DNA from 2 places in the Ensifer sp. CCNWLY38 genome. Region 2 is predicted to be linked to the other one. Evidence: riboswitches for the same ligand, from Rfam matches in the RefSeq annotation. Region 2 holds a riboswitch; the other holds the start of a gene.
The links. Region 2 has a riboswitch for thiamine pyrophosphate ahead of thiC (phosphomethylpyrimidine synthase ThiC). Riboswitches for the same ligand answer to the same signal wherever they lie in the genome.

Region 1 (5,978 bases), on a different contig from region 2:
TGGGAGGCGCCAAGGCTCAGGCTCCGGAAAGATCATAGGGGCGGGCAAGCACGATGGCGCGTCCGCTCTTGAGGCTGAAGCGAAGGGGACCCTCCGCAACGTTGGAAACGGTTCGGGACGATCCGAACGGCAGGGTGAAATCATCAAGCGGATAGCGCGCATTGACGATCGAAAGGCCGGTCAGCTCGGTCAATCCCAGCACCGAAAAGAGGCAACCTTTCGGCAGGTCGAGATCGAGCGCACCGGCCAGCAGCGGGTAGGCTTCTTCCTCGCCAGATGTCATCACCACCGAAAGCCCGCGCTCGGCAAGCGCTGCTGCCTGCAGCAGGTGCAGGAAGGCATGGTCGCTGCGGCTGCCGCCAAGCGCGCCGGCAAAGATCAGCCGGTCGGCCCCGCGAGATAGCGCGGCTTCCACCGCAATCTCGCCATCCGTCGCAGCCTTTGCCGCCGGATAGGGCTCGCGTGGAACCGAGGCGAAGTCGGACAGCAGGGCGTCTTCGGTCGAATCGAAATCGCCGACCCAGACATCCGGCACGACGCCGAGCAGGCGCGCATGGCGCATGCCGCCGTCAGCGGCAACGAAGCGGCTGCCGCTGAGCTGCTCTGACAGCCGGCTGGTCACCGAGAGGGCGCCGCCAAGCAAAATGGTGAAGGTCGATCGAGCCATGGCAATGCCCATAGCGCAAAGGATCGCGGAAGGAAAACGAAGAAAACCGCAAACCGCTGCGATCGCAGCAATTTGCCGTAGCCATCAGTGCCCTTCCGGCACCGGTTCCGGGAACAGCATGCCGGCATAGATCCCGGGTGTTGAATCGGGAATTTCGATCGCGCCTGCCACGCGCTCGTAGAACTTCGCCGGGCCGACGCCACCGATGATCGCATAGCCATAGCCGGCGTCGCGCATCGCCGTCAGGCTCGCAAGCAGCAGCGCTTCGCCGATACCTTGCCCGCGCATGCTTTCATCGACGCCGGTCGGGCCGAAGAAGCCGAGCGCCGTGACGTCATGGCAGGAAAAGCCGACGATCTTTTCGTCATGCACCGCGATGTGCATGCGCGTCGGGGTCGAGGAGAAGGCAGCCTCCGCTTCGCCCGCCCAGCCGGCACCAAACGTCTTTTCGATCCAGGAGACCACCAGACGGCGTTCCGGCGCCATGGCGCGACGGATGCTGATGCCTGAACCAAGCCGCGACTGGGGCTCTGCCGGAAGGGCATAAAGTCGAACGAGCATATCTGGCATGGCGTTTCCTCCTTGCGGCTAAGCGTGATGGTGTCATAGCGCAGTTACCGTTTGGCGGAAACGCCCAGCGCAAAATGGGCTCGACCCATGCATCGGCCATTCCAAACACCGCTTGCCATGGAGCCAACGCAGCGGTAAATCTCTTGCCGCTCTAACGGGGTGCCTCCCGACCGCGAAGCGGCCGGAGGCTGAGAGGCGTCAAAACGCCAACCCGCGGAACCTGATCCGGCTCATACCGGCGGAGGGATTAGACGCGATCGCACCGATACGCCCTTTTCCCGTGCAACAACGAACTTTGGGAGAGGTGCTTCGCATGTCCAATTCTTCACAGCTCAAAATACTTAGCCGGCTAGCGCTCAGCGCAGCGGCAAGCCTTGCCTTCGCCAGTGGCGCTGCTGCTGCCGACAAGACGCTGACGGTCTACACCTACGAAAGCTTCATCACCGAATGGGGTCCGGGCGCCAAGGTCGCGGAAGCCTTCGAAAAGACCTGCGAGTGCAAGGTCAACTATGTCGGCGTCGCCGACGGCGTTGAGCTCTTGACCCGTCTGAAGCTCGAAGGGCAAGCTTCGAAGGCCGACATCGTGCTCGGCCTCGACACCAACCTCGTGGCGGAAGCCAAGGCGACCGGCTTCTTCGCGCAGCATGGCATCGAAGCCAAGGATCTGAAGGTTCCGGGCGGTTTCTCCGATGACACTTTCCTGCCCTACGACTACGGCCATTTCGCCGTCGTCTATGACACCGAGACCCTGAAGACACCGCCGAAGAGCCTCAAGGACCTGGTCGAAGGCGACGCGTCGCAGAAGATCGTCATCGAGGATCCGCGCACCTCGACGCCGGGCCTTGGTCTGCTGCTCTGGGTCAAGGCGGTCTACGGTGACGAGGCGGGCGCCGCCTGGGCAAAGCTCAAGGATCGGGTTCTCACGGTCACCCCCGGCTGGTCGGAAGCCTACGGCCTCTTCACCAAGGGCGAAGCGCCGATGGTGCTCTCCTACACCACCTCGCCCGCCTACCACATGGTCGCTGAGAACACCGAGCGCTACCAGGCGGCCACCTTCTCGGAAGGTCACTACATCCAGATCGAGGTCGCCGGCATGACCAAAAATGCCAAGGAGCCAGAACTGGCAAAACAGTTTCTCGCCTTCATGACCGGGCCGGAGTTCCAGTCGATCATCCCGACGACCAACTGGATGATGCCGGTCGCAGCGACTAAGGAGCCGCTGCCGGACGCCTTCAACAAGCTGGTCAACCCGGAGAAGACCTTCCTGCTGCCATCGGAAGAGGTCGCGAAGAACCGCAAGGCCTGGATCGACGAGTGGCTTGCTGCCATGAGCAAGAACTGAGGCCGGATTGTTCGCACTTCGCGAAAACCGCATGACTGTTGTCGCCGGGGCATTTTGCCTCGGCGCCTTCCTGCTCTTCGTCGGCCTGGCGATCGCTGCCTTGCTCGCCCAGACCGGCGGCACCGACGAAGGCACCCTGTTCGATGCCTATATCTGGCGCGTCACCCGCTTCACGCTGCTGCAGGCTAGCCTTTCCACTCTGCTGTCCGTGCTATTCGCGATACCGGTGGCACGGGCGCTGGCGCGGCGGCCGCAGTTTTTCGGCCGGATCTGGCTGTTGCGGCTGATGGCGCTGCCGCTCGGCCTGCCCGTTCTCGTCGGCGCACTCGGGCTGATCGAGATCTGGGGACGCCAGGGCTTCCTCAATTCCGGCCTGCGCTGGCTCGGCCTCGAGCAATCGATCAGCATCTATGGCCTGTTCGGCATCCTTCTTGCCCATGTCTTCTTCAACATGCCGCTCGCGGCGCGCCTGTTCCTGGCCGGCCTCGAGCGCATTCCGGCCGAATACTGGCGCAGCGCTGCCAATCTCGGCATGCCCTCCCGAGCGCTCTTCCGCTTCATCGAATGGCCTGTCCTGCGCGGCCTGCTGCCGGGCGCGGCCGGCCTCGTCTTCATGCTCTGCGCCACCAGCTTCACGCTCGTGCTGACGCTTGGCGGCGGGCCCGCTGCCAGCACCATCGAGGTCGCGATCTATCAGGCGCTGCGCTTCGATTTCGATCCGCCACGCGCCATCGCGCTGTCCGGCCTGCAGATCGCCATGACCGGTATCCTGCTTCTCATCCTCAGACGACTGGCAACGGAGCCGGAAGAGGGCATGACCGGCGGCCGCACGGTTAGGCGCTTCGATGGCGCAACGACAGCGGCGCGGTTCAACGATGGCGCCTGGATCATCCTGGCATTGCTCTTTCTCATCGCCCCGCTGATTGCGGTGGTCGTCTCCGGCCTGCAGGCCGATCTTCTGAAGCTCGCGCGCGATCCGAACGTGCACCGGGCGCTGATGACGAGTGCGGCGATCGCGCTCGCCTCGGCACTCGCCTCCGTCGCCATGGCGGCCATGATGATCCGCGCCGCAGCGACGGTCACCGCGCCACGCCATGCGGGCGCGCTGGCACACGGCCTTGCCGGTGCGATCGGCGCCAGTACCTCGCTGATCCTGCTGGTGCCGCCTGTCGTGCTCGGCGCCGGCTGGTTCCTGCTCCTTCGCCCCTTCGGCGATGTCGCGCGCTTTGCGCCTGTCATCATCGTCGCGATCAACGCCCTGATGGCGCTCCCCTTTGTCCACCGTATCCTGGCGCCGGCCATGGCGACGCATGCGGCGCGTTCCGAACGGCTGACAGCGAGCCTCGGCATCCGTGGCTTTCATCGCCTGCGATGGATCGACCTTCCCGCCCTCCGAAGGCCGCTGCTGATGGCGCTCTCCTTCGCCATGGCGCTGTCGCTCGGCGACCTCGGCGCCGTCGCCCTCTTCGGCTCGCAGGACATGGTGACGCTTCCCTGGCTGCTCTATAGCCGCATGGGCAGCTACCGCACCGCCGATGCTGCCGGCCTCGCCCTCTTCCTCGGGCTTCTCTGCCTGATCTTCACCATCCTCGGCACGGCGGAAGACGTCCGCCGGCGAGAAGGACGCAAAGCATGACTGAGCCCACCGCGGCCATAGAACTGCGCAATGTCGAGGTTCGTTTCGAAACGACCGCGCTGCACTTCGATTGCACGATCGCTGCCGGCGGCATCGTCGCCGTTGCCGGCGCCTCCGGTTCCGGCAAGTCGACGCTCTTTCACCTCATCGCCGGCTTTGAAGATGCCGACCACGGCGAGATCCGTGTCCTCGGCCAGAACGCTGCCAACCAGGCACCTTCGGAACGCCCGGTCTCGATGATCTTCCAGGACAACAATCTCTTCGCCCATCTAGATGTCGCGACCAATGTCGGCCTCGGCATAGACCCGGCACTTCGCCTGATAGACGAAGATCGGAAGAAGATCGAGGACGCGCTTCACCGGGTTGGGCTTGAAGGCTTCGGACGAAGGCTGCCGCCCACGCTTTCCGGCGGCGAACGCCAGCGGGTCGCGCTCGCCCGCGCACTTGTGCGGCACCGCCCCCTGCTCTTGCTGGATGAACCTTTTGCCGCCCTCGACCCCGGCATGCGCGCCGGCATGCGCACGCTTCTTGGCGAGTTGCACGCGGAAGAAGGCAACACCATTCTGATGATCACGCACCATCCCGAAGACGTGAAGGCGCTGGCCGATAGCGTGCTTTTTCTCGACCAGGGGCGTATCATTGCACACGATACACTCGACCGCTTCCTGGAGCGGCGCGACAATGCGGCAATCGACCGCTTTCTTGGCAACGCGTGAAGGTGGGGCCGGTTTCTCCTCGCCCTCAGCCGATTGCCACAATTTGACCGCGACGCCATGCGACGCGCGAAATATCTGGCCGGGCGCGCGAATATTCGCGCATCCGTTGCCGTGATACCACGGGGCAACTATTTCTACCGAGACAAACTAGGCAGGTGGCGCTGAAATCAGATACAGCAAGACCAGGGCTGAACAGTCGCGGCGGAGCAACGCTGCCGGACTGAAAAAGTAGGACTTTCAACGCTGTCGTTCCATAGCCCCGCTGCATGCGGGTGGAGCGACAGACGGGAAACGGGCTGAGGCATGGAGAGGCATACAGTCACACACGACCGGTTCCCGCCGAAGCGCGGACGGCTGCGTGCACGCGTTGTGGTTGCGCTGCTCGCGACCACGCTTCTCTCCGCATGCCAGTCGGTGATCGAACAATCCTACGAGCCGACAGTTTCGCCCTCGTCCAATCCGCAGATTGTCGACGAGGTCCAGAAGAACGATCCGCGCGCCAAGATGGGCGCACGCGAACATCCGCGCATCGTTGCAAGCTACGGCGGCGAATACAAGGACGCCAAGACCGAACGGCTGGTCGCCCGCATCGCCGGAGCGCTGACCGCCGTCTCGGAGAACCCGCAGCAGTCCTACCGCATCACCATTCTGAATTCGCCGGCGATCAACGCCTTTGCACTGCCGGGCGGCTATCTCTATGTCACCCGCGGCCTGCTGGCGCTTGCCAATGATGCCTCCGAAGTCGCCGCCGTGCTCTCGCACGAAATGGCGCACGTCACCGCCAACCACGGCATCGAACGTCAGCAACGCGAGGAAGCGGAAGTCATCGCCAGCCGCGTGGTTTCCGAGGTGCTGTCGTCCGATCTCGCCGGCAAGCAGGCGCTCGCCCGCGGCAAGCTGCGCCTTGCGGCCTTCTCGCGCAACCAGGAGCTCCAGGCCGACGTCATCGGCGTGCGCATGCTCGGCGAAGCCGGCTACGACCCTTACGCCGCCGCACGCTTCCTGGACTCGATGGCAGCCTATAGCCGCTTCACCGCCGTCGATCCG
Region 2 (5,978 bases):
GTCAGCGCTCGACGCCGTTGGTGCTGGCCGATGACGTCGAGGTGAAGGCCGCACTTTCGACCCGCAGCGCAGAAGCGCTGCAACGGCTGAATGAGAAGTTGCAGGCGCTCGCCGCCAATACCGACGCCGCCGTCATCTATGTGATCGGTCCGAATGGCGTTGCGATTGCCGCCAGCAACTGGCGTGAGCCGACGAGCTTCGTTGGCAACGACTATGCCTTCCGCGAATATTTCCGCATGGCGATGCGGGACGGCAAGGCGGAGCATTTCGCCATGGGCACGGTCAGCAAACGGCCGGGTCTCTATATCTCCCGGCGGGTCCAGGGGCAGGACGGCCCGATCGGCGTTGTCGTCGCCAAGCTCGAGTTCGACGATGTGGAGGCGGAGTGGCTCGCCTCCGGTAAGCCGGTCTATGTCACCGACCGGCGCGGCATCGTGCTCATCACCAGTTTCCCGTCCTGGCGCTTCATGACGACCAGAACCATTCCGCGCGACCGGGTGGCCGCGATCCGCGACAGCCTGCAATTCGGCGATGCCTCGCTGCTGCAGCTGCCGTTCCGCGACATCGAGTCGACCAGCGACGGCTCCAGCAAGCTGCGTGCGCTATTGCCCGGCGACAGCGAGCGGCGGTTCCTGCGGGTCGAAACCATGGTTCCGACCACGAGTTGGCGGCTGGAGCAACTGGCGCCATTGGATGGTGCGGTCTCGGCGGCAACCCGCGAGGCCCGGCTGATTGCGCTGGCCGTGATCGTGCCGCTGCTCGCGCTCGCCGCCCTGCTCCTGCGTCGCCGCCAGGCGCTGACGCTGGTTGCGACGAGGGAGCGTTCTGCACGCGATGAGCTGGAGCGCCGCGTGGCGGAGCGTACCCATGACCTCAGTCTTGCGCGCGATCATCTCGAAACGGAGATTGCCGATCACCGGCGCACCGGCGAGAAGCTGCAGGCCGTGCAGCAGGAACTGGTTCAGGCGAACCGCCTGGCGATCCTCGGCCAGGTGGCCGCCGGCGTCGCCCATGAGATCAACCAGCCGGTCGCGACCATTCGCGCCTATGCCGACAATGCCCGCACCTTCCTCGACCGCGGTCAACAGCAAACGGCGGTCGAGAACCTCGTCAGCATCGCCGAACTGACCGAAAGGGTCGGCACCATCACCGACGAGCTCAGAAGCTTCGCCCGCAAGGGTCGCTTCGTTGCCGAGCCGACGCCGCTGCGTGACGTGATCGAGGGCGCGCTGATGTTGCTCCGCAGCCGCTTCGCCGGTCGCATGGATGCGATCGCCATCGATCTGCCGGATAATGGCCTCAGCGTGGTGGGCAGCCGCATTCGCTTGGAACAGGTACTGATCAACCTTTTGCAGAACGCGCTGGAGGCGCTGGGCGATCGCGCCGATGCCAAGATCCGCGTGCGCTGCGAAGATGGCCCGACCGGCACCGTTGCCCTCGTCGTTGCCGACAACGGCCCCGGCATACCACAGCATATCCGCGAGGACCTGTTCACCCCCTTCAACACCTCGAAGGACGAAGGGCTCGGCCTTGGACTCGCCATCTCCCAGGAGATCGTCGCTGACTATGGCGGCGAGATATCAGTCGAAACCAGCGACAAGGGCACCGTCTTCACGGTTCGCCTGAAGAGGGCCTGAGCGATGCAGCCGTCCGTCTACCTCATCGACGACGACAACGACCTGCGCAAGGCGATGACGCAGACGCTGGAACTTGCCGGTCTCGCCGTCACCTCGCTTGCAAGCGCCGCCGAAGCCTTGGAAACCCTCGACACGAACTTCGACGGCATCGTCGTCAGCGATATCCGCATGCCCGGCATCGACGGGCTGCAGCTCTTTCGCCGCATCGCTGCCTTCGATGCCGACCTGCCCGTGATCCTGGTGACCGGCCATGGCGATATCCCGATGGCGGTGCAGGCATTGCAGGACGGCGTCTATGACTTCATCCCAAAACCTTTTTCCGCCGACCGGCTGGTGCAGAGCGTGCGGCGCGCGCTGGAAAAGCGCCGTCTCGTCATGGAGAACCGCGCACTCAAACGGGCGGCCGAGACGGCCGGCGACAGCCTGCCGCTGATCGGCCAGACGCCTGTCATGGAGCGCTTGCGCCAGACGATCCGGCACATTGCCGATACGGATGTCGACGTGCTCGTCGCCGGCGAAACCGGCAGCGGCAAGGAAGTCGTGGCGACGCTGCTGCACAACTGGAGCCGGCGCCGCGACGGCAACTTCGTGGCGCTGAACTGCGGCGCGCTGCCGGAAACGGTGATCGAGAGCGAGCTCTTCGGCCACGAACAGGGCGCCTTCACCGGTGCCCTGAAGAAGCGTGTGGGCCGGATCGAACACGCGAGCGGCGGCACGCTCTTCCTCGACGAGATCGAGGCGATGCCACCCCCGACCCAGGTCAAGATGCTGCGGGTGCTCGAAGCGCGCGAGATCACGCCGCTCGGCACCAACCAGGTGCGCCCGGTAGATATCCGCGTCATCGCCGCCGCAAAAATCGATCTCGGTGATCCGGCGCAACGTGGCGATTTCCGCGAAGACCTCTACTTTCGATTGAATGTGGTGACGCTCTCGATCCCGCCGCTGCGCGAACGTCGCGACGACATTCCGCTGCTCTTCTCGCATTTCCTGACGCGGGCGGCGGAGCGCTTCAAGCGCGACGTGCCTCACGTCTCGCCGGCAGTGCAGCAACACCTGATGACCCATGCCTGGCCCGGCAATGTGCGCGAACTCTCGCACTTTGCTGAGCGCGTGGCACTCGGCGTCGAAGGCCCGCTGGGACAGCCCGTTGCAGTCGTTGAACAGCCTGGTTTCGCGCTGCCGGAGCGGCTTGAACGCTACGAGGCCGAGATCCTGAAGGAGGCGCTGAGGGCGCAGCGTGGTGACGTCAAGGCGACGATCGAAGCGCTCGGCATCCCGCGCAAGACCTTCTACGACAAGCTCCAGCGCCACGGCATCAACCGCGCCGATTACGCAGAGCGCGGAGTTTCGGAAAAATCCGGCAGCTAGCTCTCGCCAGCGGCCAAAATACACTCAAAAATTGCATCTTCGTCGACGGGCGAATTCGCGCTTGACGACCCGTGCCGTTCGATGGCTATCTCTTGGGCATTCACCAGGGGGGTCCCGCAAGGGGCTGAGATTCTGCTGGATGGCCGGCTTGCCGGCTGTGGCGCAGTGACCCGTTGAACCTGATCCAGTTCATACTGGCGTAGGGACGGTGCAGATATCGAAGCCAGGATTCCGTGCGTCCAGCATCTGGCGGAGCGTCTTTCATCCTTCCGGCATCAGAACTGGGTCTCCAATCGCAAACTTGGAGCCTCGTCATGAATATTGCCACAAAGCCTACCCCCCTCTCGGTCACCCAAGGCCCGCTTCCCGCCTCCTGCAAGGTCCACAAGGCTGGCGTCCTCCACCCGGATATCCGCGTGCCGATGCGCGAGATCGCGTTGCATCCGACGTCCGGCGAACCGCCGGTCACGGTCTACGATTCCTCCGGCGCCTATACCGCTGACGATGCGGAGATCAGCATCGAGGCGGGGCTGCCGCGACTGCGTCGCAACTGGATCGTCGGGCGCGGCGATGTGGAAACCTACGAGGGACGCATCGTCCGTCCTGAAGACAACGGTTTTGCCAGCGGCGACCGGTTGACGCCGACCTTCCCGTTCCAGCATGCGCCGCTGAAGGCGACTGCCGGCAAGGCGGTAACGCAGCTTGCCTACGCCCGCGCCGGCATCATCACGCCGGAGATGGAGTTCGTGGCGATCCGCGAGAACCTCGGCCGCGATGCGGCACGCGCGAAAGCGCGCGACGGCGAAAGCTTCGGCGCCCATATCCCCGACCATGTGACGCCGGAGTTCGTGCGCCAGGAAATCGCCAGCGGCCGGGCGATCCTGCCCGCCAACATCAACCATCCGGAATCCGAACCGATGATCATCGGCCGGAACTTCCTGGTGAAGATCAACGCCAATATCGGTAACTCCGCCGTCACCTCGTCGATGGCTGAGGAGGTCGAAAAGATGGTCTGGGCGACCCGCTGGGGCGCCGATACCGTCATGGATCTTTCGACCGGCCGCAACATCCACAACATCCGTGAATGGATCATCCGCAATTCGCCTGTTCCGATCGGCACCGTGCCGCTCTACCAGGCGCTGGAAAAGGTCAACGGCATTGCCGAAGATCTCAACTGGGAGGTCTATCGCGACACGCTGATCGAGCAGGCCGAACAGGGCGTCGACTATTTCACCATCCATGCGGGCGTGCGTCTGCACTACATCCCGCTCACCGTCGATCGCGTCACCGGCATCGTCTCGCGCGGCGGCTCGATCATGGCCAAGTGGTGTCTGCATCACCACCGGGAAAGCTTCCTTTACGAGCACTTCGAGGAAATCTGCGACATCTGCCGCGCCTATGACGTCTCCTTCTCCCTCGGCGACGGCCTGCGCCCGGGCTCGATCGCCGACGCCAACGACGCGGCGCAGTTTGCCGAACTCGAAACACTCGGCGAACTCACGAAGATTGCCTGGGCCAAGGATTGTCAGGTGATGATCGAAGGCCCCGGCCACGTGCCGATGCACAAGATCAAGGAGAACATGGACAAGCAGCTTGCCGTCTGCGGCGAGGCGCCGTTCTACACGCTCGGACCGCTGACGACCGACATTGCACCGGGCTACGACCACATCACGTCGGGCATCGGTGCGGCGATGATCGGCTGGTTCGGCACAGCCATGCTCTGCTACGTCACGCCGAAGGAGCACCTGGGCCTGCCCGATTGCAACGACGTCAAGGTCGGCGTCATCACCTACAAGATCGCGGCCCACGCCGCCGATCTCGCCAAGGGGCATCCGGCGGCCCAGGTGCGCGACGACGCCCTGTCGCGCGCCCGCTTCGAGTTTCGCTGGGAAGACCAGTTCAACCTCTCTCTCGACCCGGAGACGGCCCGCAACTTCCACGACGAGACGCTGCCGAAGGAGGCGCACAAGGTCGCGCATTTCTGCTCGATGTGCGGTCCGAAATTCTGCTCGATGCGGATCTCGCACGACATTCGCGCCGAGGCACAGAAGGAAGGGCTGGAGGCGATGGCCGCGAAATACCGCGAGGGTGGCGACCTCTATATGCCGGTCGCTGAGGTCGAAGCTCAGAGTTAAAGCGCACACGTCGGGAGGGACGCCTCGTAGTCCCTTCCGACGGAAAGGCGGATGCTGGGCCCTGGGGGAACAGCTTGCCCCCTTATCGGTTGAACGATATGTAAGGTTCACGCAAAAGTCGCCGCCGGCGGACCCGTCATTCACGCCAAGCTGCCGTCTTCTGCGGCACTCTTGCAAGACGACGAAAAAACGCCATTTACGAGGAGAATGACTTGAGGACACGCCTGCTGACACTGACGGCCCTGTCGATAGGCGGCCTTGTGGCACTCGCTGGAGTTCTGCCACGCCTCGACGACAGCGGGAGTTTTGCCACGGGTTTTTCCTGGATTTCCGCCGCCCATGCGGACGACGATGTCGGCGGCGGGAATGGTGAAAATGGCACTGATGGCAGCGACCAAGGTGGCGAAAACGTCGGGAGCGGCGGAAGCAACGGCACAGAGGGTGGCGGCGATGGGGGTGGTGGCGGTTGGGGCACCGGTGACGGCAGCGGCGTAGGCGGCGTTCCCGGCGGTACCGGCGCAGGCGGCGGAGGTGCTGCCGTCATCGACAGCGATAGCCACAGCGAGCCCCACTCATCGATGCGCGACTCACGGGATTACGGACCAAGCGGCAAGGTCTGGCACGGCGGCAGCAATTTCCTTAACCTTTTCCGCCAGACGCCGGAAAGGCGCTTCGAACGGAGCCAGCCTGAATCGTCTGCCCGGCAGAAGACCGTTGACACGAAAAGAGCGCCTTGAAGTGAGTCAGCTTCGTCGCAACGAAGAGGGACCTGCGCTATTTCTCGAAACCGGACTGCGGATTTGCGTGTAGGAACGGGTTCTGACGCGCGAGAACCAGC

Region 1: linked by a shared signal. The riboswitch ahead of thiB (thiamine ABC transporter substrate binding subunit) and the one ahead of thiC (phosphomethylpyrimidine synthase ThiC) in region 2 are both predicted to bind thiamine pyrophosphate.

The regions. Positions count from the first base shown of each region.
Region 1 is NZ_JBBBBO010000005.1:193,682-199,659, reverse strand. Features, by position in the region: gene V7S54_RS12950 (ABC-F family ATP-binding cassette domain-containing protein) at 1-13, opposite strand, end outside; gene V7S54_RS12945 (thiamine diphosphokinase) at 17-667, opposite strand; gene V7S54_RS12940 (GNAT family N-acetyltransferase) at 752-1,237, opposite strand; TPP riboswitch at 1,383-1,501, shown strand; gene thiB (thiamine ABC transporter substrate binding subunit) at 1,551-2,579, shown strand; gene thiP (thiamine/thiamine pyrophosphate ABC transporter permease ThiP) at 2,611-4,215, shown strand; gene thiQ (thiamine ABC transporter ATP-binding protein) at 4,212-4,931, shown strand; gene V7S54_RS12920 (M48 family metalloprotease) at 5,235-5,978, shown strand, end outside.
Region 2 is NZ_JBBBBO010000003.1:387,705-393,682, reverse strand. Features, by position in the region: gene V7S54_RS08900 (sensor histidine kinase) at 1-1,637, shown strand, start outside; gene V7S54_RS08895 (sigma-54-dependent transcriptional regulator) at 1,641-3,005, shown strand; TPP riboswitch at 3,101-3,229, shown strand; gene thiC (phosphomethylpyrimidine synthase ThiC) at 3,320-5,140, shown strand; gene V7S54_RS08885 (hypothetical protein) at 5,353-5,877, shown strand.